DNA from 4 places in the Bradyrhizobium sp. 61 genome. Region 3 is predicted to be linked to each of the others. Evidence: predicted binding sites of a transcription regulator. Region 3 holds the regulator's gene; each other region holds the start of a gene.
The links. Region 3 encodes LexA, which represses DNA repair genes until DNA is damaged. Its sites were predicted from a motif close to TGTTCNNNNTGTGTTCNG; they were not measured.

Region 1: a site for LexA is predicted at 2,706-2,723, ahead of rmuC (DNA recombination protein RmuC). Genes of this name have one in related genera too.
Region 2: a site for LexA is predicted at 2,774-2,791, ahead of IVB46_RS09285 (PA0069 family radical SAM protein). Genes of this name have one in related genera too.
Region 4: a site for LexA is predicted at 2,287-2,304, ahead of IVB46_RS02615 (2'-5' RNA ligase family protein). Genes of this name have one in related genera too.

The regions. Positions count from the first base shown of each region.
Region 1 is NZ_JADPIU010000110.1:18,945-26,249, reverse strand. Features, by position in the region: gene dapE (succinyl-diaminopimelate desuccinylase) at 1-11, shown strand, start outside; gene truA (tRNA pseudouridine(38-40) synthase TruA) at 193-930, opposite strand; gene fmt (methionyl-tRNA formyltransferase) at 930-1,853, opposite strand; gene def (peptide deformylase) at 2,059-2,583, opposite strand; gene rmuC (DNA recombination protein RmuC) at 2,755-3,954, shown strand; gene IVB46_RS41760 (AmpG family muropeptide MFS transporter) at 4,133-5,497, shown strand; gene IVB46_RS41755 (hypothetical protein) at 5,647-6,084, opposite strand; gene recR (recombination mediator RecR) at 6,111-6,713, opposite strand; gene IVB46_RS41745 (YbaB/EbfC family nucleoid-associated protein) at 6,715-7,035, opposite strand; gene IVB46_RS41740 (DNA polymerase III subunit gamma/tau) at 7,159-7,305, opposite strand, start outside.
Region 2 is NZ_JADPIU010000026.1:50,918-58,222, forward strand. Features, by position in the region: gene IVB46_RS09275 (acetate/propionate family kinase) at 1-210, opposite strand, end outside; gene IVB46_RS09280 (phosphoketolase family protein) at 215-2,602, opposite strand; gene IVB46_RS09285 (PA0069 family radical SAM protein) at 2,813-3,976, shown strand; gene IVB46_RS09290 (VOC family protein) at 4,000-4,455, shown strand; gene IVB46_RS09295 (ribonuclease HII) at 4,532-5,302, shown strand; gene IVB46_RS09300 (glycosyltransferase family 39 protein) at 5,402-6,910, shown strand; gene IVB46_RS09305 (uracil-DNA glycosylase) at 7,055-7,305, opposite strand, start outside.
Region 3 is NZ_JADPIU010000035.1:41,052-48,356, forward strand. Features, by position in the region: gene IVB46_RS10605 (ComEC/Rec2 family competence protein) at 1-820, shown strand, start outside; gene IVB46_RS10610 (GAF domain-containing protein) at 830-1,771, opposite strand; gene IVB46_RS10615 (hypothetical protein) at 1,994-2,428, opposite strand; gene IVB46_RS10620 (hypothetical protein) at 2,621-2,851, opposite strand; gene lexA (transcriptional repressor LexA) at 3,059-3,760, opposite strand; gene glp (gephyrin-like molybdotransferase Glp) at 3,937-5,148, opposite strand; gene IVB46_RS10635 (hypothetical protein) at 5,380-5,574, opposite strand; gene IVB46_RS10640 (HAD family phosphatase) at 5,730-6,356, opposite strand; gene IVB46_RS10645 (alpha-hydroxy acid oxidase) at 6,370-7,305, opposite strand, start outside.
Region 4 is NZ_JADPIU010000006.1:177,244-184,548, reverse strand. Features, by position in the region: gene IVB46_RS02625 (hypothetical protein) at 1-277, shown strand, start outside; gene IVB46_RS02620 (LysR substrate-binding domain-containing protein) at 640-1,029, shown strand; gene IVB46_RS02615 (2'-5' RNA ligase family protein) at 1,670-2,212, opposite strand; gene IVB46_RS02610 (hypothetical protein) at 2,422-2,820, opposite strand; gene IVB46_RS02605 (efflux RND transporter permease subunit) at 3,044-6,226, opposite strand; gene IVB46_RS02600 (efflux RND transporter periplasmic adaptor subunit) at 6,228-7,305, opposite strand, start outside.

The sequences.
Region 1 (7,305 bases), on a different contig from region 3:
ATTTTGGGTAGGGCGTTGCCGCCTTACACTCCATCGTCGCCTCCTACTCCGCTGTCATCGCCCGGCTTGACCGGGCGATCCAGTATTCCAGAGACGGCAGTGATTGAGCCGAGAGGCCGCGGCGTACTGGATGCCCCGGTCAAGCCGGGGCATGACACCGATGATGGAGTGGGAGCGTTCGTGTCTCCCTCCTCAATAATCCACTTTCATCAGATACAGCCCGTCAGGCGGCGCGACGATGCCGCAGGCCGCGCGGTTGCGGGCTGCGAGCGCTGCGGTGAGATCGTCCGCGGTCCAGCGGCCCTCGCCGACCCAGACCAGCGATCCCACCATCGAGCGCACCTGGCTGTGCAGGAACGAGCGCGCCGAGGTGAGAATCGTGATCTCGCGGCCGTCACGGTGCACGTCGAGCTGGTCGAGCGTCTTCTCCGGCGACTTGGCCTGGCACTCGGTGTCGCGAAACGTCGTGAAGTCGTGCTTGCCAAGCAGGCGTTGTGCCGCCGCATGCATCGCATCGGCATCGAGCCGGCGCGGCACGCGCCAGGCGTGGCCGACATCGAGCGCGAGATTGGCGCGGGTGTTGACGACGCGGTAGCGGTAGTGCCGCTTAACGGCCGAGAAGCGCGCCTCGAAGGTGTCAGGAACGATCTCGGCCTCCAGCACCGCCACCGGATGCGGGCGCAAATGCGCATTCAATCCGTCGCGAAAACGGCCCGGCGGAAACTGCTTCTCGATGTCGACATGCGCGACCTGGCCGCGCGCATGTACGCCGGCGTCGGTGCGGCCCGCGCCATGCACCCGCAGATCCGCGCCGGTCATCGCCTTCACCGCCGCCTCTAACGCGCCCTGCACGGAAGGCAGCGTGTCCTGCACCTGCCAGCCGAAGAACGGCGCGCCGTCATATTCGATGGTGAGCTTGTAGCGGGGCATCAGGCCAGCCGCATCGGCGGCTTCACCGGCACGCCGCGCAAAAAGTCCGTGGCCTGCATCCGCGCCTTGCCCTCGCGCTGGAGCTCGAGGATGCGGATCGCGCCCTCGCCGCAGGCAATCGTGAGCTGGTCGTCGAGCACCTCGCCGGGTGCACCGGAGCCCTTCGCCAGCTCGCAGCGCAGGATTTTTACGCGCGCATTCTCGAGCTCGGCCCAGGCGCCGGGAAACGGCGACAGGCCGTGGATGTGGCGCAGCACGGCGCGCGCAGGCCTGGTCCAGTCGATCCGGGCTTCGGCCTTGTCGATCTTGGCGGCGTAGGTGACGCCATCCTCGCTCTGCTTTTTGAGCTGGAGCCCGCCGCGGGCGAGCGCGGCCATCGCGCGCACCATCAGATCGGCACCGAGCCGGGAGAGGCGGTCATGCAGATCGACCGCGGTCATGTTGTCGGGAATCGCGATGCGCTCGGCCATGGCGACGTCACCGGTGTCGAGACCGACATCCATCTTCATCACCATGACGCCGCTCTCGGCATCGCCTTCCATGATCGCGCGGTTGATCGGCGCGGCGCCGCGCCAGCGCGGCAGCAGCGAAGCGTGCAGATTGTAACAGCCGAGCCTCGGCGCATCGAGGATCGCCTGCGGCAGGATCATGCCGTAGGCGACGACGACGGCGGCATCGGCGTCGAAGGCGCGAAACTCGTCGAGCGCTTCGGGCGTCTTCAGCGACTTCGGCGTCAGCACGGGAACGCCGAGCTTTCGCGCGGCCTCCTCGACCGGGGTCGGCTGCAATTGCAGGCCGCGCCGTCCGCCGGGCTTGGGCGCGCGCGTATAGACCGCCGCGATCTCGTGGCCGTGCGAGACCAGCTCGAGCAGCGTCGGCACGGAGAAATCGGGCGTGCCCATGAAGATGAGGCGGAGGGGCATGACAAGGACTCGGTATGTTCCCTCCCCCCTTGCGGGGGAGGGCTAGGGAGAGGGGTGCCACACGACGCGCTCTCTCGGTATGAGCACGGACCAGTTCTTCGCCCCGGTTAGACTTCCGCCTGGGCTACCCCTCTCCCCCGCCCTCCCCCGCAAGGGGGGAGGGAGCGCATGGGAGTTCGCGGCAGCACCAGCGCTTACAAATGACTTACTCCGCGCGCTTGGCGGCTTTCTCGAACTTCTTGATCACGCGGTCGCGCTTGAGCTTTGACAGATAGTCGACGAACAGCACGCCGTTGAGATGGTCGATCTCGTGCTGGATGCAGGTGGCGTAGAGGCCTTCGGCGTCCTCCTCGTGCACCTTGCCGTCGAGGTCGGTGAAGCGCACGCGCACCTTCGCAGGCCTTTCGACCTCCTCGTAATATTCGGGGATCGAGAGGCAGCCTTCCTCGTAGACCGACAGATCCTCGGAGGAGGCGATGATTTCAGGGTTGATGAAGACACGCGGCTCCGGCTTTGTCTCGCCGTCCGGGTCAGGCTTGGCGAGGTCCATGGTGATCAGCCGCAAGGGCTGCGCGATCTGGATCGCCGCGAGCCCGATGCCGGGCGCGTCGTACATGGTCTCGAACATGTCGTCGGCAAGCTTGCGGATCTCCGTCGTGACCTTCTCGATCGGCTTGGAGACCAGGCGCAGCTGCTTGTCGGGCAGGATGATGATTTCTCTGAGGGCCATGGCCGCGATTTAAGCCGCATGCCGGATGCGGTCAATGCGGCGAGGAACTCCGTTAACCCTCCGCTAACCATAAAACTTCAGGTTTCGTTAACCATAAAAATTAGGGGGCTATTAACCATAAGTGTTCGCTATTCGTTCGCGGAGGGTGTCGAATCGGCTACAAGGGCCGCCATGAACGAGATCATTTTCCTGGCTGGCGACTGGCCGGTCCGCACGATCGATGCGCTGATCGGCTTCGGCGCCCTCGTCGTCATCCTGCTGGTGGTGATCGCGGTGGTGATCGCGCGCTCGGGACGGCGCGGTGCGGAACTCGCCATGGCCAATGCCATCCGCGCGGACGAGCTCGAGGAGCGCCTCAGCCAGGTGCTGCACGCCCAGAGCGAAGCTGCCGGCCGAGCCGACGCCATGACCCAGGCGCTGGCCGGCCGCCAGGCCGACATGGCGCGCGCGGTCAACGAGCGGCTGGATTCGGTGACCCATCGGGTCGGCCAATCCATGGAACACTCGACCCGCAACACCATGGAGAGCCTGCGCGCCCTGCACGAGCGGCTCGGCATCATCGACAACGCGCACAAGAACCTCACCGACCTCACCACGCAGGTGACGACCTTGCGCGACGTGCTCGCCAACAAGCAGTCGCGCGGTGCCTTCGGCCAGGCGCGGATGGAGGCGATCGTCCAGGACGGCTTGCCGAAGGGCGCCTACGAGTTCCAGTTCACGCTCTCGACGGGAAAGCGGCCGGACTGCGTGGTGTTCCTGCCCGACCAGCGCCCGCTCTGCATCGACGCAAAATTTCCGCTGGAGGCGATGACCGCGCTGCACGACGCCCGCACCGACGAGGAGAAGCGCATCGCCACGCAGCGGCTGCGCGGCGACGTGATGAAGCATGTCAGCGATATCGCCGACAAATATCTCGTCGCCGGCGAGACCCAGGAGATGGCGCTGATGTTCGTGCCGTCGGAATCGGTCTACGCCGAGATCCATGACGGTTTCGACGACGTGATCCAGAAGGCCTATCGCGCCCGCGTCGTGCTGGTGTCGCCTTCGCTGCTGATGCTCGCGATCCAGGTGATGCAGCAGATCATGAAGGACGCGCGCATGCGCGACGCCGCCGACCAGATCCGCACCGAGGTGATCAAGCTCGGCGACGATTTGGGCCGCCTGCGCGACCGCGTGCTGAAATTGCAGAAGCATTTTGCCGACGCGAACGAGGACGTGCGGCAGGTGCTGATCTCCGCCGACAAGATCGAGAAACGCGCGGGGAGAATCGAGGAGCTCGATTTCAGCAAGACCGACGCGCCGGAGGGACCGCATCTGGTGGCAACCGGCGCCGCGGAGCTGTTCCCGAGGAAGCTCCAGGCGGGGGAGTGAGTTGTTCACCTCTCCCCGCTTGCGGGGAGAGGTCGGATCGCCCTTGCGATCCGGGTGAGGGGGTACAGGTCTCGCGTCGATCTCGCGCGCGGAGAGAGGCCCCTCACCCCGCCCTCTCCCCGTAAGAACGGGGAGAGGGAGACGAGGCAGCGCCCCCAGAATCTGCTAACACCTCCCCATGACCGCACCCGACGCGACCTCCCCTGCCAGCCCCGACACGGCCCCCACCTCCTGGCGCGACGGCCTGGCCGTGTACCTGCAACCGCGGGTGCTGATCGTGCTGTTCCTCGGTTTCTCGTCCGGGCTGCCGCTGGCACTGTCGGGCTCGACGCTCCTGGTGTGGATGCGCGAGGCCGGGGTCGATCTCAAGACCATCGGGCTGTTTGCGCTGGTAGGCACGCCCTACACGCTGAAATTCCTGTGGGCGCCGCTGGTGGATGCGCTGCATGTGCCGCTGTTCACCCGCGCGTTCGGACGACGGCGCGGCTGGCTGCTGTTCTCGCAACTATTGCTGATCATCGCGATCCTGCTGCTGGCGCTGACCGATCCCGCGCGCTCGCCGTTCTACGTCGCGCTCGGTGCGCTGCTGGTCGCGACGACGTCCTCGACGCAGGACATCGTGGTCGACGCCTTCCGTGTCGAGAGCCTGCCGGAGAGCGAGCAGGCCGCCGGAATGGCTTCCTATGTCGCGGCCTATCGCATCGGCATGCTGGTCTCGACCGCGGGCGCACTGTTCATCGTGTCCGGCTTCGAGGGCACCGGCATTCCTCGCGCGTCGGCCTGGATGTGGGGTTATGTGGTGATGGCGGCGATGGTGCTGATCGGCACGATCACCGCGCTGGCCGCGACCGAGCCCGAGCAATCGGTGCGGGCAGAAGCCGCGACACAAACCGAAACGGCGTTCGCGCGCGTGCTGCACGCGGCGATCGGGGCCTTCTCGGAATTCCTGTCGCGCAAGGACGCGCTTGCCGCGCTCGCCTTCGTCGTGCTGTTCAAGTTCACCGATGCCTTCTCCGGCACGATGACCGCGCCGTTCGTGATCGACCTCGGCTTTTCCCGCAACGATTATGCGGCGATCGTGAAGGGCGTCGGCCTCGCGGCAACGCTGATCGGCGGCTTTGCCGGCGGCTTCCTCGCGCGGCGCTATTCGCTTGCGACCAGCCTGTGGATCGGCGGCGTGGTGCAGGCGCTCGCCAATCTCTCCTTCTCCTGGCTGGCCTTCGTCGGCACCAGCCAATGGGCGCTGGCCTTTGCCATCACCTGCGAGAACTTTACCAGCGCCATCGGCACCGTGATCTTCGTCGCCTATCTCTCCGCGCTGTGCCAGAATCCGCTGCACACGGCGACGCAATACGCGCTGCTCACCGCGCTCGCCGCAGTCGGGCGCACATATCTGTCAGCGAGTGCGGGCTATGTCGCGGAGACGACCGGCTGGCCGCTGTTCTTCGTGATCTGCGTGCTGGTGGCGATCCCGAGCCTTGTGCTGCTGGCCTGGCTGCAGAAGCGCGGGCATTTTGAAACGCTGGGGCCGGTGAGGGTTTAGCCACCACTGTCATGCCCCGCGACGGCGGGGCATCCAGTACGCCGCGGCCTATCGAGGTATCACTACTGTCTCTGGAATACTGGATCGCCCGCCTTCGCGGGCGATGACACTGGAACCGTGGAGAGGGCGTCGCGATTCGCACTCAGTCCCTACTGCTTCTTGATCAAGCTCCACTTCGTGATCACGGCTTCGCTCATCTGGCCGGGATCGCTGGCGCAGGCGACTTCGTCGACCTTGACCGAGATCGCCTTGCCGACGAACGATTTCAGCTGCGTGGCCTGCGCGTCGCTGGAGGTGACGAGTTGGAACGTCTCAGGGCCGGTCTCGAGATTGCACAGCCCGTTCGGCGCCGGCAGTCGACGCGGCTCCGAGGTGATCTGGTACATCGCAATCCGCTTGCCGGCGTTCTTGATGTCGCGAACCTTCATTGCGTTCAATTCGCCCGAGAGCACCTCGCCGGCACTGATTGGCTTGCCGGGCTTCGGCGGCGGCGGCGCCCCGTCGTCCTGCTGCGCGGAGATGGCCGGGGTCGCCAGCAGCATCATCGTCGCGACCAAAGCCGATCGTGTGGCGAAAAGTTTCGTCATGTCGTCCGTTCCGTAAGTCTGGATGGCTAGAACAAGGTCCGCTGCCGCATCGCGGCCGAGAGCGTACCTTCGTCGAGATAATCAAGCTCGCCACCGACCGGCACACCATGGGCCAGCCGGGTTACTTTTACGTTGGCGTCCTGAAGCAGGTCGGTGATGTAATGCGCCGTGGTCTGGCCGTCGACCGTCGCGTTCAGCGCCAAGATGATTTCGTGCACCTCGGCAGCATGCGCACGCGCCACCAGCGCGTCGATGGTGAGATCCTGCGGGCCGACGCCGTCGAGCGGCGACAATGTCGCGCCCAGCACGTGATAGCGCCCTTGGGTCGCATTGGCCCGCTCCAGCGCCCATAGGTCGGCGACATCGGCGACGACGACGATGATGGCGGGATCGCGTTTCGGATCGGTGCAGACCGTGCAGGGATTTTGCGTGTCGATGTTGCCGCAGGTCTTGCAGACCTGGACCATGTCGAGCGCGACCTGCAAGGCCGAAGTCAGCGGCATCATCAGCGCTTCGCGCTTCTTGATCAGATGCAGCGCCGCACGCCGCGCGGAGCGCGGGCCCAAGCCCGGCAGCCGTGCGAGGAGCTGGACCAACCGCTCGATTTCGGGACCTGCAACCGAACCCATCTTATTGGCCGAACATACCCGGCGGCAGGCTGAGCCCGCCCGTGAGCGCCTGCATCTTCTCCTGCACGGCCGTCTCGGCCTTGCGGCGGGCTTCGCCGAGGGCGGTGACGAGCAGGTCCTCGAGCACCTCGCGCTCTTCCGGCTTCATCAGCGAGGGATCGATCTTGATGCCCTTCACGTCCATCTTCGCGGTCATGCGCACGGCGACGAGACCGCCGCCGGAAATGCCCTCGACCTCGACGTTGGAGAGCTGATCCTGCATCTCCTGCATCTTGGATTGCAGCTGCTGCGCCTGCTTCATCATGCCGAAAATATCGACCATCGTTGCTGTCCTTGGTTGGCGCGATGACTCGTCATCGCGCCTTAACTTTTGGTTTGAGCCTGATCTAATCGGAAAGCCGCTTCACACTTTGCGCTACGCGGCCCTTCGGGTCCGGATCATGCTCTAGAGATCGTCGCCGTCGGAACCATCGGGCGGATCGTCACTGCCATAGTCCGCATTCATATTGGTTTCCGGCGCCTCGGGGGCAAGCCTGCGGACCTCGACGACCTTCGCACCGGGAAAACGCGACAGCACCTCCTGCACGCGCGG
Region 2 (7,305 bases), on a different contig from region 3:
GAACAGATGGCCGCTGTCCGCGTCTGACGCTTCTCGCCGCGTCTCGAACAAATCTTCGCCCGCCGGGCTCTTCACCACGAGCCGCGGCTTCGCCTCTTGCTCATCGAGCAGGCCCTTGCAGAGCAGGGCAGGCTCGGTCGCCGCGATGTCGAACAGGCCGAACTTGATGCTCGACGAGCCCGAGTTGAGGACGAGGACCGACGCCGTCATAACGTCAACCCGCTTTGCCCGGCCAGACCCAGTCGCGAATTTCAGGCATGTCCTCGCCGTGTTCGCGCACATAGTGCGAATGTTCGATCAGTCTGTCGCGGAACTGCTGTTGCACCTGCGCGGCCTTGGTCGCCAGACCCGGCACGCGCGCGATCGCCTCGATCGCGAGGTGATAGCGGTCGAGCCCGTTGAGCACGACCATGTCGAACGGCGTCGTCGTGGTGCCTTCCTCGGCAAAGCCGCGCACATGCATTCCGGCATGGTTGGTGCGGTTATAGGTGAGACGGTGGATGAGATAGGGATAGCCGTGATAGGCGAAGATCACCGGCTTGTCTGGTGTGAACAGGCTGTCGAAGTCACGGTCGGCTAGGCCGTGCGGGTGCTGGTCTTTCGGCTGCAGCGTCATGAGGTCGACGACGTTGACGACGCGGATCTTCAGGTCGGGCAGCGCCTTGCGCAGCAGATCGACGGCGGCGAGCGTCTCCAGTGTCGGCACGTCGCCGGCGCAGGCCATCACGACGTCGGGCTCGCCATCCGCATCTTCCGTGCCGGCCCAGGTCCAGATGCCGATGCCGGCATCACAATGCGTGGCGGCCTCCTGCATCGACAGCCATTGCGGCGCCGGCTGCTTGCCGGCGACGATCACATTGATGCGGTCATAGGTGCGCAGGCAGTGATCGGCGATCCACAACAGCGTGTTGGCGTCGGGCGGGAAGTAGATGCGGACGATGTCGGCCTTCTTGTTGGCGACGAGATCGACGAAGCCGGGATCCTGATGGCTGAAGCCGTTATGGTCCTGCCGCCAGACATGCGAGGTCAGGAGATAGTTGAGCGAGGCGATCGGTCGCCGCCAGGGCAGATGCCGCGTCACCTTCAGCCATTTGGCATGCTGGTTGAACATGGAATCGACGATGTGGATGAAGGCCTCGTAGCAGGAGAACAAGCCGTGCCGTCCGGTGAGCAGATAGCCCTCGAGCCAGCCCTGGCAGAGATGCTCGCTCAAAACCTCCATCACCCGGCCGTCCTGTGCGAGATGCACGTCGTAAGGCTCCGTCGGTTCCATCCAGACCCGTTCGGTCGCCTCGAACACGGCGTCGAGCCGGTTTGACGCGGTCTCGTCCGGGCCCATGATGCGGAAGTTGCGCGTCTCGGCGTTGAGGCGGATGACGTCGCGCAAAAATTTGCCGAGTTCACGCGTCGCTTCGCCCGTCACCCCGCCCGGCTGCGGCACGTCCAACGCAAAACTGCGGAAGTCCGGTAGCTTCAGCTCCTTCTTCAGCAGGCCGCCATTGGCGTGCGGATTGGCGCCCATGCGCCTGTTACCTTCGGGCGCCAGCGCCTGAAGCTCGGGAACAAGCGCGCCGCTGCCGTCGAACAGCTTTTCGGGCTCGTAGCTGCGCATCCAGTCTTCGAGGATTTTCAGATGCGCCGGGTTCTCGCGACAGCTCGCAACGGGAACCTGATGCGCGCGCCAAAAGCCCTCGACCTTCTTGCCGTCGACCTCCTTCGGGCCGGTCCAGCCCTTCGGGCTGCGCAGCACGATCATCGGCCAGCGCGGCCGCTCGACGCTGTTACGGCCGTCGCGGGCATGCTGCTGGATCGAGCGGATGCTCGCGAGCGCGACGTCGAGCGCGTCCGCCATGGCCTGGTGCATCAATTTGGGATCGTCGCCCTCGACGACCAGCGGCTCGTGGCCGAACCCGCGGAACAGGTCGCGGATCTCCGCGTCGCGCATCCGTCCGAGCACGGTCGGGTTGGCGATCTTGTAGCCGTTGAGGTGCAGGATCGGCAGCACAGCGCCGTCATGGGCGGGATTGAGGAACTTGTTCGAGTGCCAGGACGCCGCGAGCGGGCCGGTTTCGGCCTCGCCATCAACGACGACGCAGGCGACGATCAGGTCGGGATTGTCGAATGCGGCGCCATAGGCGTGCACCAGCGCGTAGCCGAGCTCGCCGCCTTCGTGGATCGAGCCCGGCGTTTCCGGCGCCGCGTGGCTCGGAATGCCGCCGGGGAAGGAGAACTGCCTGAACAGCTTACGCAATCCGTCCGTATCGCGCGCGATGTCGGGATAGATCTCGCTGTAGCTGCCTTCGAGATAGGTGTTGGCCACCATGCCCGGGCCGCCATGGCCGGGACCGCAGATATAGAGCACGCTGACATCGAGCGCGCGGATGACGCGGTTGAGATGGGCGTAAATGAAGTTCAAACCGGGCGTCGTGCCCCAATGGCCGAGCAAGCGCGGCTTGATGTGCTCCGGCCGCAACGGCTCGCGCAGCAGCGGATTGTCGAGCAGATAGATTTGCCCGACGGAGAGGTAGTTCGCGGCGCGCCAATAGCGATCGAGCAGATCGAGGTCGCTGCTCCCTGAGGCCGATTGTCGTTGTTTTGTCATGTTCCTGCTGACTTTCACCCAGCGATCGTCACCAACTTTGTTCCGGTGCGATTGATCCCTGTCCGGCATCGAACAGGATCGCCGCGACGGGTGTGTTGCGTGAGGTCAAGGGACCGCGCCCGAAATTTGGGCGGCTACTGTGCATGGGGTTGTTTTTCAGTTTTTTGTTTGTGTTCTTGATTTGTTCCTTTGGCGTGCTATCTTGGCTTCATGAGTCCAGCATCCTCTCATGCTCTCAAGCACCCGCCGGTCACGGCGCCCTCCGAGCCGGCGGGTGCGGACTCTGATTTTCCCGAACTGGCGGTCGCCATCGACAAACAGCGCAGGCGAGGGCGGGGCGCCCAGTCCAATGCCAGCGGCCGCTTCGAGGCCGAGGCCCGCGTCGCCTTCGACGATGGCTGGCAGAGCCTGGAAGAGCTGCCGCCGTTCAAGACCACCGTCGGTGTCGATACCTCGCGCAAGGTGATCACCCGCAACGAATCCCCCGATATCGGCTTCGACCGCTCGATCAATCCCTATCGCGGCTGCGAGCACGGCTGTGTCTATTGCTTCGCGCGGCCGACGCATGCCTATCTCGGCCTGTCGCCGGGGCTCGACTTCGAGTCAAAGCTGTTTGCCAAGCCAGATGCGCCGGCGCTGCTCGAGAAGGAGCTGGCCGCGACCGGCTACGAGCCGCGGATGATCGCGATCGGGACCAACACCGATCCGTATCAGCCGATCGAGCGCGAGCGCAAAATCATGCGCGGCATTCTCGAAGTGCTGGAGCGCGCCGGCCATCCCGTCGGCATCGTCACCAAGTCGGCGCTGGTGGTGCGCGACATCGACATTCTCGCGCGGATGGCCAAGCGCAACCTCGCCAAGGTCGCGATCTCGGTCACCTCGCTCGATCCAAAGCTCGCGCGCACCATGGAGCCGCGCGCGGCGACGCCGCCGAAGCGGCTGGAGGCGCTGAAGCAGCTCTCGGAGGCCGGTATTCCGACCACCGTGATGGTCGCGCCCGTGATCCCCGCGCTGAACGATTCCGAGATCGAGCGCATCCTCGATGCCGCCGCCCATGCCGGCGTCAAGGAAGCCTCCTATGTGCTGCTGCGGCTGCCGCTGGAGGTTCGCGATCTCTTCCGCGAATGGCTGATGGCCAATTATCCAGACCGCTACCGCCACGTCTTCACCCTGATCCGCGACATGCGCGGCGGCCGCGACTACGACGCGAAATGGGGCGAGCGGATGAAGGGCACCGGACCGATGGCCTGGACCATCGGCCGCCGCTTCGAGATCGCCTGCGACAGGCTTGGGCTGAACAAGCGGCGCTCCAAGCTGACGACGGATCACTTTGCGAGGCCGAAGCGGAACGGCGATCAGCTCAGCCTGTTCTGATCGGGAAACGGAAGAGGCGTAGCATGAGTAACGAACTCCCGGTCCCGGTGCCGCGGCTCACCGTCATCACACTGGGTGTGAACGACATTCGTGCCAGCATCGCCTTCTATGACGCGCTCGGCTTCGCGCGTCGGCTGAAGGCGACCGGCGAGGCGGTTGCGTTCTACGATACCGGTGGTCCGGTACTGGCCCTGTTTCACTGGGACGAACTCGCGGCCGACGCCAAGTTACCGGACGATCCGAGGCCCGCGACCTTCCGCGGCATGACGCTCGCCTGGAACTGCGCCACGCGCGGCGAGGTCGATGCGGTTCTGGCCTTCGCTGTCGGCAAGGGCGCGGCGCTGCTGAAAGCGGCGCATGAGACCGACTACGGCGGTTATTCCGGCTATTTCGCCGACCCCGACGGCCATCCCTGGGAAGTCGTGGTCGCGCCCGGCATCGAGGTCGGTGAGGACCGGCGGGTGCATCTGGCCGAGTAGGCGGCTGGTCTGAATAACGGGAATTGTCCGGGGTTCCCGGTTGCGCCGGCCGGGCCGCTTGCGCACGATCCCGGCCATGATTCGGGACAAGTCGACCAGGAAGCCAGTCAAAGAGACGCCAAAGAAGGCCGCGCCCGCCAAGGCGACCTTCCGCCGTGAGCGCGCGCTGATCAAGCGCGGCATCTGGCCGGTTGCCGGCTGCGACGAGGCCGGCCGCGGGCCGCTCGCCGGACCCGTGGTCGCGGCTGCCGTGATTCTCGATCCCGACCGCATTCCGCGCGGCATCGACGATTCCAAGCGCCTGACCGCGGAGGAGCGGGAAAGGCTGTTCGACAAGATCTGCGCCACCGCGCAGGTGTCGGTCGCCGTCGCCTCGCGCTCCCGGATCGACCGCGATAACATCCTGCGTGCCTCGCTGTGGGCGCTGAAGCGCGCCGTGGTGGCGTTGCCCGACGCGCCGCGTCATGTGTTCGTCGATGGCCGCGATCGGCTGGACACCGCCTGCGACTGCGAGGCCGTGATCGGCGGCGACGGCATCGTCCTGTCGATCGCCGCAGCCTCGATCATCGCCAAGGTGACGCGCGACCGGCTGATGTGCGCGCTGGCGCAGGACTGCCCCGGCTATGGCTTCGAGCAGCACAAGGGCTATGCTGTTCCCGAGCACCTCGACGCGCTCGACCGCCTCGGTCCCACCGTCCACCACCGCAGCTTCTTCGCCCCCGTCGCCGCCGCCCGCGCCAAGCACATGCCTTGGACGGTCGAGCCGGTGCGGGACTTGTTTGCGGTGACCGAGATGGAAGTGCAGGTGGAAGCAAGCGTTGAAATTGATGCGTCAGCGGGCCTGTAGGGCAGACGGTCGTTGCCACAACGCGCAGCGCCCTTTATCAAAACAGATCTGAGCGAATAGGGCCGGCTGGACGGGTTGGCTGCATCTTTCGGACGTTGCATGCGGTTTACCTCCCTGGTCATCGAGCTCATTCGCGCCCGGCCGCGGCTGATCGTGTGGATCGCCGTGCTGCTCCAGGCCGCGATGTGGCTGTTCGTGGCGCTGGTGTTCTATCGCAGCCCGCCCGGCACGCTCGCGACCCTGCTCGCGTTCGGGCGCGAGTACCAGGTCGGTACCGATCTGGGCCCGCCCTTGCCGGTCTGGCTTGCCGACATCGCCTATCGCGCCGCCGGCGGCCACATGTTCGGCGTCTATGTCCTCGCCCAGCTCTGCGAGGTCGCGACCTTCATCGCGCTCTATCATCTCTCCCGCGCCGTGGTCGGCTCACAGCAGGCGGTGCTCGCTGTGCTGCTGACCATGACCGTGCTGGCCTTCTCCTCGCCGGCGCTCGACTTTGGCCCGCTGGTGCTGGCGCGGCCGCTCTGGGCGCTGCTGCTGCTGCATTCCTGGCAGATCATCGGCCAGCGCCGCGGCAATGCCTGGTTTGCCTGGTCGATCGAGGCGGGCCTGCTGCTATTGACCACGCCCGCGGCGATCTTCCTTCTCCTCCTGCTCGTCGTCTTCGCGATCTCGACCGCCGGCGGACGCCGGACGCTGCGCGCGCTCGATCCGCTGTTCGCGCTGATCGTCGTCGCCGTGCTGGCGCTGCCCTATGCGGTCTGGCTGATGCGCGCGGAGACGCTTGTCATGCCGACCCTGCCTGAGGTCGCCGCGCTGAACGCCCGCGCGCTGCACGCGGCCTGGCTGCTCGGCGGGCTCGTGCTCGGCGCGGCGGCGATCCCGGCGCTGACCTTTCTCAATAGCGGCCTGTTCGTCGCCAAGGGCGAGGAAGCGCCGATCATCTACCGGCCGCCGGTCGAGCCGCTCGCGCACAACTTCGTCTATTTCTTCGCGCTGGCGCCTGCGCTCGGCGCGGTCCTGATCTCCGGCGTGCTCGGGCTCGATGCCGTTGTCGGCGGCGCCGGTGTCGTGCTGGTGGTGTCGGGACTTGCTGTGGTGGTGGCGGCTGGCGACCTCATCGCGATGCGCCGCGCGCGGGTGCTGCGGACGGTGTGGGGTGCCGCCGTCCTGGCGCCCGCAGCCGGCGTCGTGCTCGCCGTGTTGTTTCTGCCCTTGACCGGCGCCAACGAGATTGCGACCTCGATGCCGGCGCGCGCGATCTCGGACTTCTTCGACGAGAGCTTTGCCCGCCGCACCAATCATCGCCTGCGCGCGGTCGCCGGCGAGACCCAGCTCGCGAGCCTGATCACGCTGCATTCCGGCCGGCCGCATCTCTTCATCGATGCCCAGCCCGCGCGCACGCCGTGGATCAATCAGGCCAAATTCAGCGAGACCGGCGGCGTCGTGGTCTGGCGCGCCTCCGACACCGCCGGCACGCCGCCACCCGAAATCCTCGCGCGCTTTCCCGGCATCGTTCCGGAAGTGCCGCGCGCCTTCGAATGGCTGGTGACCGGCCGCCAGCAGCTGCTGCGCATCGGCTGGGCCATCGTGCGGCCGAAGGGGATGTAAGTCGGGAATCGTAGGGTGGGCAAAGCGACTTGTCCGCCGTAGCTCGAAGAGCGAAGGCGGAAGCGTGCCCACCACGCATCCATGATCGCGGAGAGAGACGGTGGGCACGGCGCTTTGCGCCTTTGCCCACCCTACGACAGCTCGCTATCCCGCCATCACCTTCGCGATCGCGCGCAGATCCTGCCAGGCCAGCCGCTTGTACGATGGCGAGCGCAAGAGATAGGCCGGGTGAAACGTCGGCAGCGCGCGGATGGTGCGCCCACCCGTCTCATAATCGAACCAGCGGCCGCGGGTGCGCATGATGCCTTCGCGCGTCGACAGTAGCGTCTGCGTCGAGGGATTGCCGAGCGTCACCAGCACGTCGGGATTCACCAGCTCGATCTGGCGCTGGATGA
Region 3 (7,305 bases):
GGCCCTGGTGATGCCCGCGGGCCTGTTGGGTCTGATTGCAGCGCCGTTCGGACTTGATGGTCCGTTCTGGTGGCTGATGGGGATCGGCATCGACTGGATGGTTGCGGTCTCCCGCTGGGTGGCCGTTTTGCCGGGCGCGGTCGGCCGCATCTCGGCTTTCGGCATCGCACCGCTGATCGCTGCAAGCTTGGGGATCATCGTGATGGGCTTGTTGCGCACGCCGTTGCGCTGGGCCGGCGCGGTGGTGCTGTTGGCCGCGATCCTCTGGGGACTGTGCGCGCGGCAGCCCGATATCCTGATCGCCGGTGACGGCCAGAGTGTCGCGGTGCGGGGCAGGGATGGGCACCTGCAACTCATCAGGTCGAGCAAGGACAGTTTTCTTCTGAAGGAATGGCTCGCCGCCGACGCCGATCCGCGCGACGCCGGCAGTGCCTCACTGGCCGCCGGCGTGTCGTGCGACGAGGTCGGCTGCGTGACGCCGCTCGCCGACGGGCGCCTGGTCGCGCTGGCCTTGCGCATCGATTCACTGGCTGACGATTGCAGCCGTGCCGCGCTGGTGGTGACGGCGCGGCCGGCGCCGCCGGATTGCGCGGCGATGGTTGTCGACCGTCAGCGTCTCGCAAAGCAAGGCGCGCTGGCGCTGACGCGAAGCGGCGACGGTTTTGCGGTTCAGGCGGCGAAGACGAGGGGGACAGACCGTCCGTGGTCGCCGGCGGCCGCCGGCGAGGCGGATTTCGGCGCGAGCCTTGCGCCGCAGGCGGCGGCTCCCCGCAACCGCGACGCGACGCCATCGGAAGCCGACCTGCAGGCCGAGGATTGAGCGGACGGGTTACAGATACCAGGCCAGCACGGCGTCGAGCCTGGCGTTGCCGATCACCGGCAGGACGACCATCTGGCTCAGTCCAGAGGCGCAGGCCTGCAAGGCCGCGACCGAGACGTCACGCGCGAGATCGTCGTTGAGCGCGGGCATGCCGGTGGCCCAGGCCCCGCCGATGCTGCCTTCGCCTTTGGCGATGGATTTCGTCGCATAAAGCGCGGCGAGGTCGGTCTGCCCGCTGCAATCGCCGGCGCGGAAGACCAGCGCCGAACGGGCCTCGTCCGGGACCCAGATCTCGAAGCGTCGCGCGATCGGGGTCGCCTGCGCGGAGAGGAATGTCAGCACCCAGGTCTGATCGGTGCCGGTCCGGTAGGGAACGCCGACGCCGAGATTGATTCCGACCTTGGCGGCGTCCTCCCAGCGCAGAAAACTCCTGGCATCGTGCAGGTCCTTGATGATCAGCGGCAGGCCGGCTTTCCAGATGCGGCCGGGCAGGCCGAAGCCACGCGGAAATCTGGTGTGGCGGGAGTTGAATTCGAACATGTCGGCGGTGCCGTAATAGCCGTCGACGAGCCCCATCTCGTGGGAGGTTTCGGCATCGTTGTGCCAGAGTTCGATCGCGCCGACATGGGCCTCGTCGTCGCCGCAGAACAGCACCATGACGGCTTGCAGGAATTCGCCTGAAAACACCGGCACCGCAACGCCGCAGATCAGCCCGGCGGCGATGGCCTGATCGGTCCGCCTGAAATAGGAATCGGTGAATCTGGTGAGGATCACGGGGTGGCCGCTGGTCCAGGCCTTGCCGGGAAGCCCCTCGTCATATCCGAAATGCAGACCCTCGCTCACGTCCCTAAACGCGGACAACCCTTCGCCGTAGAGGCCGCCGCCGAATTCCAGCCGCATGCGCGTGCGGTCAGGCACCCAGAGTTCAACGACGCGAATGAAGGTCTTCATCGAACGTGCCCGCCGTCTCAAGCCGCACCAAGCATCGGCCATTTGGCTGCGGAACGGACGTTCAAAATTCAGGCAGGACAGCGCAAACTTCGTGCGGTGGAGACGCCACGGCTTGGTCCGCCCGATGGAGTTTCGCGGGACACGAACGACACCATCTCGCCGGCCTCGGCCGGCGATGGCGATTTCAATCCTGGCCCGACCTGCCGGCCGGGAATGGCTGCATCAGCCGATCGGCAGGCGGGTGATGGTTGGCCGGCTGTCGGTGATGGTCTGCGGCTTGTGCTCGCGCTCGCCGAGCGGCTGGGTCACCGGTAGCTGCAGCACGGTCGCACGCTGGCCTTCGACCAGCTGCGTCACCAGCACGGATTTGCCGTCGGGGAATTCGATCGCATCATGATGGCGATCGGGAATGTGCGGATCGATCTTGCCGAACTTGCCGACGCGCGAATTGACGGTGCGCGTCCAGATCCAGCGATTGTCGTAGCGGACGTTGTCGGCGAAGGCGAGCTCCGTTCCCGGGAGCAGGCAGACCGCGACGGTCGGATCGGCCGCGGAGGCAAAGCCGCGCGTCGAGGTGCCGCGGAAGGTTGTCGTGACGATCGTCTCGCCGACTTCGGCGGGACGCGACGCGACGGCATGCAGGCTGTAGTCACACATCGGGTGCTCCTCATGCAGGGATAGCGACCCACGTCTCTTAATCGAGGCGCAGGCCTCTATCAGAGTGGAAATACCAAACGTTCTGCCGGGTTGTAGGCAAATCTACGGCTCGCCGCCGCAGGCCGCAATCACATTAACTTTCCCGAATCCACCAGGAACAAAGCCCGCCCCTTTGCATTCCGCAGGCGCGTGTCAGCGCCCCGCAGGCGCCGACCAGCCGGAATGTTGCCAGCCCGGCCGCGACCGTCGGTCGACGGTGTCGCGGGCCTTGCGGACTTGCTCGCTCAGGGCGGTGTCCTTGCGGACATGGGGCCGCGATTGCGCGACCAAGGCTTGCGTGGCCAAGGCTTGTACGTCCAAGGCTTGCGACGCTGATGCTGCGATCAGCGCCACAGCAAGTGTGCTCAGAACGATCCGGCGCATGACTTCTCCTCGAACCTGAAGGCCACGAAGCAGGGCTGCTTCGTGCGGCGTGCCGAGGATTTACCGCTGGAGGAGGGGCCGGATAATCTGCGCGAAACCAGAAAGACTATCCAGCGGAAGCGGACAATCGTCCGCTCCAATCTCGGATCGGCGATGCCGATCGAAGGCGCGCGGGGCGCCAAATAACCGATACCGGCACGTCCGGTATCAATACTTCCGGTACAGCCCGATCAGCTTGCCCTGGATCTTCACCCGGTTGGGCGGCAGGATGCGGACCTCATAGGCCGCATTGGCGGGCTCAAGCGCGATCGAGGCGCCGCGACGGCGGAAGCGCTTGAGCGTCGCCTCCTCGTCGTCGATCAGCGCCACCACGATATCGCCGGTATCGGCGCTCTCGTTGCGCTGGATCAGCGCCATGTCGCCGTCGAGAATGCCGGCCTCGACCATGGAATCGCCGCGCACTTCGAGCGCGTAATGTTCGCCCGAGCCGAGCATGTCAGGCGGTACGCTGATGGTGTGGCTGCGGGTCTGCAAGGCCTCGATCGGCGTACCGGCCGCGATGCGGCCCATCACGGGGACCGCGACGGGGCGCTCGCCCTCGTCCGCCGGCGGGCTCGAAGTCGTGCGGACCTTGCCGAGATTGCCTTCGATGACGCTCGGCGTGAAGCCGCGGCGGCTGCCGGCAGCGGCCTGAAGCTCGGGCAGCTTGATCACCTCGATGGCGCGGGCCCGGTTGGGCAGGCGCCGGATGAAACCGCGCTCCTCAAGCGCGGTGATCAGGCGATGGATGCCCGATTTCGAGCGCAGGTCGAGCGCGTCCTTCATCTCATCGAAGGAGGGCGGCACGCCGCTTTCCTTCAGCCGTTCGCTGATGAACCGCAGGAGCTCGTATTGTTTGCGCGTTAACATCTCGACCAAAATCCCCCGGTTGATGTCGTTCGATTCCGAGACGCTGAATTCAGCAGTAAGCCGCTACATGCTCGAAACAAATCATGAACGGACACTATATGTTCGATACATGTTCCGCAACTGCTTAATTTACCGTGAACGCGACAAAGTTCGCGGAACGCACGCGAACGAAGCGATCACACGGGCAGCCGCAAGACCTCGCAAGGCGTGCCGGCTTCGGCCTTCGGCGCGAATGGCGCGCGCACGAGAAGTGCCTGTGCCGCAGCGAGATTCGCAAGCAGCGAGGAATCCTGGTGATTAACCGGAAGGGCGAGAAGCGTGCCGTCGTCGCGCAGCTCGAGGCGCGCGCGCAGGTAATCCTCGCGCTGGTCGTTGGCGCCGACATCGCGGCCGAGCACCGCGCGTTCGCGGCGGTGATGAATCATCGAACGGCCCGAAAGCGCGCGAATCAACGGCACCATGAACAGGAAGCCGCAAACGTAGGATGACACGGGATTGCCGGGCAGGCCGATCACGCGCATCGCGCCGAGCCGCCCGTTCATCATCGGCTTGCCCGGCCGCATCGCGATCTTCCAGAACGCCATCGAGATACCTTCGTCCCTCAGCGCCTGCTGGACCAGATCGTGGTCCCCGACCGACGCGCCGCCGGTCGTGATCAGGATGTCCGCGCCGCTCTCCCGCGCGCGGCCGATGCCGGCTGTGGTGGCCTCCAGCGTGTCGGCGGCAACGCCGAGGTCGATGGTATCGGCGCCCTCGCTGCGGGCGAGCGCGTGCAGGGCATAACCGTTGGAATAGACGATCTGGCCGTGGCCCGGCGTCGTACCCGGCATCACCAGCTCGTCGCCGGTCGCGAGGATCGCGACCTTCGGGCGTCGCCGGACTGGCAATTGCGGGTAATTCATGCCGGCGGCGAGCGCGAGGTCGCGCTCGGTGAGCCGGGCCCCTTTGCGCAGCAGCACGTCGCCTTCCGAGAAGTCGACGCCGGCGGGGCGGATGTGCCGCCCCGTTACGGCGGCTTCCTTGATGGTGATGCGCTTGCCGTCCGCGATCGTGTCCTCCTGGATCACGACCGCATCAGCGCCATCGGGAACGACACCGCCGGTGAAGATACGCACGGCATCGCCGGCGCCGACCGATCCCGCAAACGGGCGGCCCGCCGCGACCTCGCCGATCAGGGTGAGCTGGGAGTCGATCTTCGCCGCATCGACCGCGCGCACCGCATAGCCGTCCATTGCCGACATCGCCTGCGGCGGCTGCGTGCGCCGCGCGGCGACGTCGCGTGCGAGCACGCGGTGGAAGGCTGCGTCGAGCGCGATCATCTCTTCAAGCAACGGCTCTGCGCCCGCCAGCACCGCGGAGAGCGCGTCGGAAACCGGCATCAGGGCCACGGGTGAAAACTCCTGCTGGGCCCGTTCGGGCAAATCGGCGGCGAGAGTTCTAGCCGAGTGCAGGCGCAGAGGCAAAACAGTGGCCGCGCAGGATGATTTATCCTGCGTCATCCGCTCTGCGATGAAGGGTGAGCATCAAGTCCGCCGCGGCATGATCCAGAAGGCGAGACAGACCGGTACGAGGATGGCCATGGCGAGGACGAGAAGGACGAGAGCCACGGCCAGCATCGGTCAACTCCCCGGCGGCTTGTACGGACTGACGTCCGGCGCTGCGGGGCCCTGATCCTTGTCAGGCAGCGGGTCGGCCTGGGATTTCAGGTCGGCGGCCTTGCTGATCAGCTTGGCGGAAAGCTCAGAATCCGATGTGGTCCTGGCGAATTTCATCAGCAGAGAGGCCTGCTTGGTGAGGTAGGTTTTGCCCAACACGACGATAAGCCCGATGTAGATTCCTAACGGACTCATGAGTCCTGAGAGGGGGCAATCGTTCCGGGAACTCCGTATAAAAATGCACAAAGGGTTTTGGTTCCTCGCCCCCGGGCAATATAGTTCCATTCGCGGCCCGTCGGCTTGCCGGCCAGAGATCAGATTCCGAGCGCCTTGAGGGCGTTCCCGACGTCGCGGGGCGAGGTCACGTGGACCGTGGTCAGGCCGCGCGACCGCGCTCCTTCGATGTTCTCGGCAAGATCGTCGAAGAACACGATACGGTTCGCCGGGACGCCGATCGCGGCCACGACATGGTCGAAGGCCTCCACATCGGGTTTGCGCAGGCCGATGCTGGACGACAGATACAGCTCGCGGAAATGGCCGAGCAGGGCGGCATATTCCTTCGAGAAATGGTCCACATGCGGCCGGTTGGTGTTGGAGAAGGCGTAGAGCGGCAACTGCTTCGCCGCGCGCGGCAGCAGCTCGGCGATGTCGGGCATCTCGCCGGCGAAGATTGCGTTCCAGCCCTCCAGGAACTGCGCGTCCGAAATGCCGATCCCGAGCGCGACACGCAGCGAGTCAAAATAGGCCTCGTCGCTGATCTTGCCGACCTCGTGCAGCCGGTAGGCTTCGCTGTCCCGCACATAGCGCGCGACGATGGCTTCCGGCTTGCAGCCGGCATGTCCCGCCCAGCAGGCGATCGCCTTGGAGAAATCGATGTCGAGCACGACGCGCCCGAGATCGAAGAGGAGCGCGTCCGCGCTGCCGGGAGAGAGCGAGCTCATTGCATCCTTTCACTCAATATCGATAGGGGTCGTGGTCGAACAGCGGGAACGCGCTGAACACGCTCGGCGCATTCGTTGCGGTCGCCTGGTGCAGGCAGGACTTGTCGACCTCGGCGAACGAGGTGGCGCCCAAGAGGCCGAGGCAGCGCAGCACCTCGTCCTCGAGCAGCTCCAGCATTCGCCTCACGCCGGCTTCGCCGGCCGCCGCCAATGCCCAGCATTGCAGCCGGCCGATGCCGACCATGTCCGCGCCCGCCGCGATCGCCTTGACGATGTCGGTGCCGCGGCAGAAGCCGCCGTCGACCATGATCTTGGCGCGTCCCTTCACGGCCTCGACGATCTCGGGCAGCACATGCATGGCGCCGCGGCCGTGATCGAGCTGGCGGCCGCCATGGTTGGAGACGTAGATCCACTCGACGCCGTGATCGACCGCGATCCGGGCGTCCTCGGCGGTGGCGATGCCCTTCAGGATGAGCGGGATCTTGAACTTGTCCTTGATCATCTTCACGGTCCGCCACTCCAGGCCCTTCTGGTAATCACCGCCGGTGGCGCGCAGGCGGCTCTCGCGAACATAGCGCTTGGCAATGTCACGTTCGCGACGGCTGTAATGGGCGGTGTCAACGGTCAGGCAGAAGGCGGCGTAGGCGTTCTTCTCGCTCCGGCTGACGACATCGGCGACGAAGTCGTCGTCGCCGCGCACATAGAGTTGATAGAGCCGCAGCGCATCAGGGGCGGCCTCGGCGGTCTTCTCCAGGCCGGGCTCGGACACCGAGCTCAGCATGTGCGCCGCGCCGAAGGTGCCGCAGGCGCGGGCGACGCTCGCTGCGCCATCCGGATCGAAGATCTCCAGTGCGCCGACAGGGGCCAGCACCACCGGCAGCCGCATCCTGCGCCCGAACAGCTCTACCGAGCCGTCGACCTCCCGGACGTCGCGCAGCACGCGCGGCCG
Region 4 (7,305 bases), on a different contig from region 3:
GCTGCTCGACAGCGGATATCGCGTATGTCTTTTCATAAGCGCCAATATGATCGACTATGACGACCAGTCCGATAAAGGCTCCGCGTTTACAATGCACTGGGTCGTGCTGCGCGAGAAGATACAAGTGATGAACGGGTACGTGAAGGCGAAGGTCTTCTCATATGGCGATGGAGACTACGTGATACCGCATCCGCAGGAAAAAACCGGTGCCGTCAAGCCCCTCGCCGTTCGGGACTTTCTTATGAATTTTTATGGGTACGTTGCTGCCAAGGGGTGACCGGGGCGAGAAGCGCCGAAGGCATCATCATGCTGGTCACGCACGAGATGGCCTTCTTCCGATGTCTCGACCTGCGTCGGCTTCATGAATGCCGGCATCATGGCCGAGGATCGGCACGCCCGAGGAAACCATCCGCCAGCCGCGCAGCGAAACGGCTGAAGGTTCTTGAGCCGGTTTCACGAGGCGCACCGAGGCTTGTACTCGCAGAACGCCCGGCAGTCAGGGCGCGTATGAGGTCCGCTGTGCCCCTGATAGCGGCGCAATAGCGGATCTCAGCAGAGGTCGGCTTTGGGTCAAAAGCAGCGGTCAGGGGTAAGCGCGGGGTGTGTCGGGTTTACCTCCGTCAGCTGACACGCTGAGACCTGAAGCACGGTTCGGCTCGACGATCGCATTCCGCAAGCCATCCGGTGGCGAAGTCGACTGAAATCGATCTTATCAGGCTCAAAGGGGATCCGCTCATTCTGACGCCGCGCGGATCGGCCTGGGTTGACACAGTCATCGCGGCCTGTCGGCGGGCGGGCTTCGAGCCGACCCTCGGGCAGTCCGCGCCGCAGATCAGCTCTGTCGTCAGCCTGGTGGCAGCTGAGCTTGGCTTTTCGCTCGTGCCGGCGTCAATGCGCCAGCTTCATGTAACCGGCGTCGCCTATCGTGAGGTCAAAGGGGACGCTCCAATCGTGCGCTTGGCCCTGGCGTTCCGGCGTGGCGAGACCTCGAAGATCGTCCGCAACTTCATTGCCCAGGCGGTGGCGTGAAACAGGGGGAGACCTCTGGCAACGCTCAACCTGCTGGCAACCATACGGGAAATAGACGCGACCGGCTCGGCTCAAACAAGCATAGATTGCGGCAGTTCGTCTCACGAGGGGCCAAGTGTGCTTGCCCGGGAAGGCGCAAAATATGTCACCCGCGGATTACGTTTTTGGTCTGGCTGTTGCGTTAGTTGTAACCCCTAAACCTCTATTTCGCGCCTCGTATCGAGCGGGACCGCATCGCAATGCAGTGGGGACGCAACGGCGAGCCAACATGGAGCGCCCCAAAATGGTTCGCGATGTGGGGAGTGGTTGTCTTCATGGGAGCTGTTCGGCTTTTTATTTGGCTGGTTTCGACCTATGCGCCGCAGAGCGTGCACGGCGTTGAACTAGGAATAGTCATTTTCTCGGTGGTCGCTTTAGCCTCCCATTTGTTCGTTTTGATGAAGGCGCGAGCGGCACACTGAGCTGGGTCATGAAAGTCGGCGATAGGACTTTCTGTTGTCAGACCTCGCACGGCACGTCTGCCTTGGGTCAAAAGCGCCGCTTTGACGCTCGGCTGCAAACTTCTGGTCTGTTCCAACAAACCGACATGTAGCTGTACCGCGTGAACGGAAGCGATGGGCCATAAGCTGCGGTGGTGGAGTTACGGAACGCTCTTGGGCAACTCGCGTTGCGCGACAATCCGCACGGGTGAAAAAACGACGCAATCGACTACGTCGAAAATCACTTCGATGCTTCCGTCGAACGACTGCGCAAAGGCGATAGCCTCTTTGCTCTTTCCATCCGTGATGCGCGTGCCAAGTGTGCAGTGGGGCGTCCAAGCGCCGGGCCTATAATGTGGCCGACAGCGGGCCGGGTCGATGGCTGCGCTGATTGAAGCGTGCCACCTTCCGAGGGTCTCGCTCGCTTCGGGCTCAGCCCACAGTACAAGTGGCGGGCCCTCGAACCACCTAATCCGTCTGAACGTGATCGGCAATTGTGCTCCGCCTGCACTCGCGGACTGCATTGCCTTCCACACTGTCTTGTCCTCAATCTCAGGCGAATCATAGATCGCGAATGTCAGATGTGGTCGGTACGCTAAGTTGCGCATCGACGGCTCGTCCTCAAAGACAGCAACTTGGTCCCACAACCGTTCGATTTTTTCCGCGGAAGCGTTATCGGCTCGTATATTGATTGCGACGGCCATTGAGCGCCCTGTTCAAGCCCGTGAAGTCCGTATCTTGGTCCACCCCTCGGAGGTCCGCAACGGGTCAAAATGCGAAGAACTCAGAGTGAGCAAAGTCAGTCCGCGCTACCCCACCAAGCGGACCTTGATGAAAGATGTCGCCACTTCGCTGATGGGCCAATACCGAAAGTCGAAGTCTCGGGTTTCATTGATGTTTGGCGGGAAGACCATCAGCGGATTTCTTGAGCATCATCACAGACCAATTGACGCGCCTTTGTTTCGACGATTTGAGCGCGCTTCAGATCCATGCTGGTTATTACCTCGAAGACCTTGGCGGCGCAGTCAAACTGAAGCTCGAACAGGTTGCTCTTGTTGAACGCTTCTCCGTCGACGATGTAGGCGGCGGCGTAATGGGCGGACTTCTTGCTTAGATCAATCGCGAATTTGGTGCCATCGTCGGCGCTCATCATCTGCCAGCGCGGTTTTACGAGCTTGCCCCGCCAGTTAACGTAGCCGTCGCGCCAGAGAAGTGGCGGCGTCTCCGGTGTCATGCGATCCAATGATTGAGCCCAGATGTCCGACGGCAACACCGTTAGAACGAACACGAGGACTTTGGTTTCGAACTTCATTGAGCCCACTCGTTTGGCAACATGATGTGCAGCAGCTCATCGTTGGCCGCTGCAAAATCGAACACCCGATTATGGCCGCTTTGGGTCATTCGCGTCTATCGAGCACTCCTCAGTTTCTGTCAGCTCCCCTGAGAGCCGACATGTGAGTGCCGGCAGAGCCACCATCAAGAGTTTTGCTGATTGACCGACCGCGCTCGCCGTCGTCGGCGCGGATGTCAGACAGTCACTCCGCCGCAAAGACCCCTGATTTCTTCCGGTCCAGCTTTTTGAAGACGTCCAGATCGCCGTCGTCGACAACGTCCTCTTCCTGAGGATCGCTTCCTGCGTGACGTTTCGGACTGAACCATTGCGAGACACGGTCCAGATAAAGATAGACAACCGGCGTGGTGAAGAGCGTCAGGACCTGGCTGACCAAGAGACCGCCGACCATGGCGTAGCCGAGCGGTTGACGCAGCTCCGAACCGGTGCCGTGGCCGAGCATCAGCGGCACGCCGCCGAGCACCGCCGCCATCGTGGTCATCAGAATCGGACGGAAGCGCAGCAGGCATGCCCTTCGAATGGCCTCAACCGGCGACAGGCCCTGATCCCGCTCCGCCGCGATCGCGAAGTCGACCAGCATGATGCCGTTCTTCTTGACGATGCCGATCAGCAGGACGAGGCCGATCAACCCGATCAAACTGAAGTCGAAATGGAAGATGAGGAGCGTCGCCAGAGCGCCGACACCGGCCGACGGCAGGGTCGACAGAATCGTCAAGGGGTGAATGTAGCTCTCGTAGAGCACGCCGAGAATGAGATAGACCACGATCAGCGCCGCCACGATCAGCAAAGGCACGGAGGAGAGAGACTCCTGGAACGCCTTCGCCGTGCCTGCGAAAGTCGAGGTGATCGCGGCCGGCACGTTCATCTGCTTTTCCATCGCGTCGATCGCCTGCGTCGCCTGGCCGAGCGCGACGTTGGGCGCGAGATTGAAGGAGATCGTCACCGCGGGAAACTGGCCCTGGTGATTGATGGCCAACGGCCGCACTGGAGCCGTGGTCCACTTGGTGAACGCCGACAATGGCACCTCTCCCCCAGTCGTCGGTGAGCGGAGGTAGATCTGCTCCAACGTGGACGGATTCTTCTGCAGCGAGGGCAGCACCTCGAGGACGACATAGTAGGTGGACAATTGGGTGAAATATGTCGCGATCTCCCGCTGCCCGAATGCGTCATACAGGGTCGCGTCGATCACGTCGGGCGTGATCCCGAAACGCGCGGCCTGATTGCGGTCGATCGACAGCGTCAGCGTGGTGCCCGACGTCTGCTGGTCGGACGCGACGTCGCGAAGCTCGGGCATCTCCTTCATCTTCGCGAGCAGCTTCGGGGCCCATGTGTTGAGCTGGTCCATGTCGGTCGACTGCAGCGTGAACTGAAATTGCGTACGGGACGCCCGGCCGCCGACACGTACGTCCTGCGCCGACTGGAGATAGAGCCGCGCGCCCTGGACCTTCGCCGTCTGGACCTGCAGACGACGGATGACCTGGTCGGCCGAGTCGGTACGTTCATCCCGCGGCTTCAACGTAATGTACATCGTGCCGTCATTGAGCGTGTTGCCGCTTCCGCCCATCCGCATCGCCATGTGGTCGATCGCGGGGTCCTTGAGCACGATCGCGCCGATCTCCTGCATGTGCTTCGCCATATCGGCGATCGACACGTCCTGCGACGTTTCGACGATTCCGGTGATCAGCCCGGTATCCTGTTGCGGAAAGAACCCCTTCGGGATGATCACGAACAGATAGACCGTCAGCGCGATCGTCGCGAAGAACACCATCAAGGTGATGAAGCGGAAACGCAGCACGAGGTCGAGGCCTCGCTCGTAGCCGTTCACGAGGGCCTGGAACATCCGCTCGCTGAGCATATAGAGCCTGCCGTGATGCTCCTCGTCGTGCGATTTGAGGAAGCGCGACGCCATCATCGGCGTCAACGTCAGGGACACCAGGGCCGACACGGCGATCGTCATCGCGAGCGTCACCGAAAATTCGCGGAACAGGCGGCCGATAATGCCGCTCATCAGCAATAACGGGATCAGGACCGCGATCAGCGAAACGGAGATCGAGATGATCGTGAAGCCGATTTCGCTGGCACCCTTGAGCGCGGCGGCCATCGGCGTCTCGCCCTCCTCGATGTAGCGGGTGATGTTCTCCAGCATCACGATGGCATCGTCGACCACGAAGCCGACCGCGATGGTGAGCGCCATCAGTGACAGATTATCGAGGCTGTAGCCGGCTATCCACATCAGCGCGCAGGCGCCCAGCAACGCAAGCGGCACCGTGATCGACGGAATAATGGTGGCCCAGACGCTGCGCAGGAAGACGAAGATCACCATCACGACGAGGCCGATCGTCAGCAGCAGCGTGAACTGCACGTCCTTCACCGCCGCGCGGATCGTCTGCGTGCGGTCCGACAGCACCGAGACCTTGATGGCCGGCGAAATGCCGGCCTGCAGATGCGGCAGCTGCTTCATGACGCTGTCGACGGTGTCGATGACGTTGGCGCCGGGCTGCTTGAAGATGACCAGGAACACGCCGGGCTTGCCGTCAACCCAGCCGTATTGGGTATTGTCCAGCGGCGCACTGACGGCATGGCCGATGTCGCCGACACGGACGGGACTGCCGTTCCGATAGGCGATGACGATGTCGTTCCAGGCCTCGGCCTTGGTGAACTGGTCGTTGGCATAGACGGTGTAGGTGCGCGTGTCCCCGTTGAGGGTTCCCTTGGGATTGTTGACGGTGATCACCGAGAGCGGGGTGCGCACGTCCTCCAGCGACAGGCCCTTGGCGACCAGCTTGGCGGGATCGATCTGGACACGGATCGACGGCGCCTGCTGTCCACCGACGCTGACCTGGCCGACACCGCTGATATGGCTGATCGCCTGCGCGAGCTTGGTGTAGGTCTCGTCGGACACCTGCGTCATCGGCAGCGTCGTCGAGGTGGCGCCAAGCGTGAGAATGGGTGAGTCGGCCGGATTGACCTTTCTGTAGGTCGGCGGGGTCGGCATGTTCTTGGGCAATTGCCCGCTCGCGGCATTGATGGCGGCGAGCACGTCGGAGCCGGCGCCATCGATGTTGCGCGAGAGATCGAACTGCAGAACGATCTGGGTCGAACTGGTCTGGCTCTGCGACGTCATCTCCGAGACGCCGGGAATGAGCGCAAATTGCGATTCGAGCGGTTGCGCCACCGAAGAAGCCATCGTTTCCGGATCCGCGCCGGGAAGGTTGGCGGAGACCTGGATGGTGGGGAAGTCGACTTCCGGCAGCGGCGCCACCGGCAATTGCGGATAGGCGATGATCCCGACGAAGACGATGCCGACCATCAGCAGCGACGTCGCGATGGGAAGGCGAATGAAGGGAGCCGAGATACCGCCAGCCATGTCAGTCAGCCGATCCGGTCTTGGTTCCGCTCGTGGCCGGAGTGGCAGTGGCGCTTGCATCCGCCATCGGCGCAGCCGCAGGCGCTTCCTCGACCAGCGCGCCATCGAACAGGCGTGACTGTCCGGCCACCACGATCCTGTCTCCGACGCTCAGCCCTTCGGAGACCACCGCATTTGCATCGCCACTCTGGCTGACCTTGATCGGCCTCGCGCTGACCTTGCCATTGTCGCCTATCACATAGGCGAACAGACTCGACGGCCCGTGCTGCACGCCATCCTGCGGCACGACGATGACGTCCTTGCGCGTGTCGATCAGCATCCGCGTGGTGACCGACAGGCCGGGCCACAGCGCATTGTCCTTGTTGTCGAAGCGCGCTTTCAGGCTGATGGTCCCGGTGGCCTGGTTCACCGAATTGTCCATGACCACGAGCCTGCCTTGCGACAGTGTCCTGGTTCCGTCCGAGGTCAGCGCCTCGACGGGCACCTCACCGGCGTCAAAGGCCTTGTCGATGGCCTGCAATTGCTCTTCAGGCTCCGTGAACTGCACGGCGATCGGCTGAAGCTGGGCGATGGTGACGATCCCCGTCGTATCCGCGGCATGCACGATGTTGCCGGGGTCAACCAGCCGGAAACCCGTTCGTCCGCTGATCGGCGCCTTGATCGAGGTGTAGCCGAGATTGGTCTGCGCATTGTCGATGGCGGCCTCGTCGCCCTTCACCTGCGCGATCATCTGATCGACCAGGGCCTGCTGGGTATCGAGATTTTGCTGGGTCTCGAATTGCTGCTTCGCGAGCTTCTGAAAGCGCTCCAGGTTCAACCGGTCGTTCCTCAGATTGGCCTCGTCCTGGGCCTTCTTCGCCACCGCCTGCTCGAGAGCCGCGGTAAAGGGGCGTTGATCGATCTCCAGAAGTGGATCGCCCTCCTTCACCATCTGTCCCTGTTTGAAGAACACCTTGATGATCTGACCGTCGACGCGGCTCTTGACCGTCACCGTCTTGAACGGCGAGACGACTCCGAGACCGTAGGCGCGCACGGGAAAGTCGGCCTTCTTCACTACGAACGAGGTGACGGGAATCTTC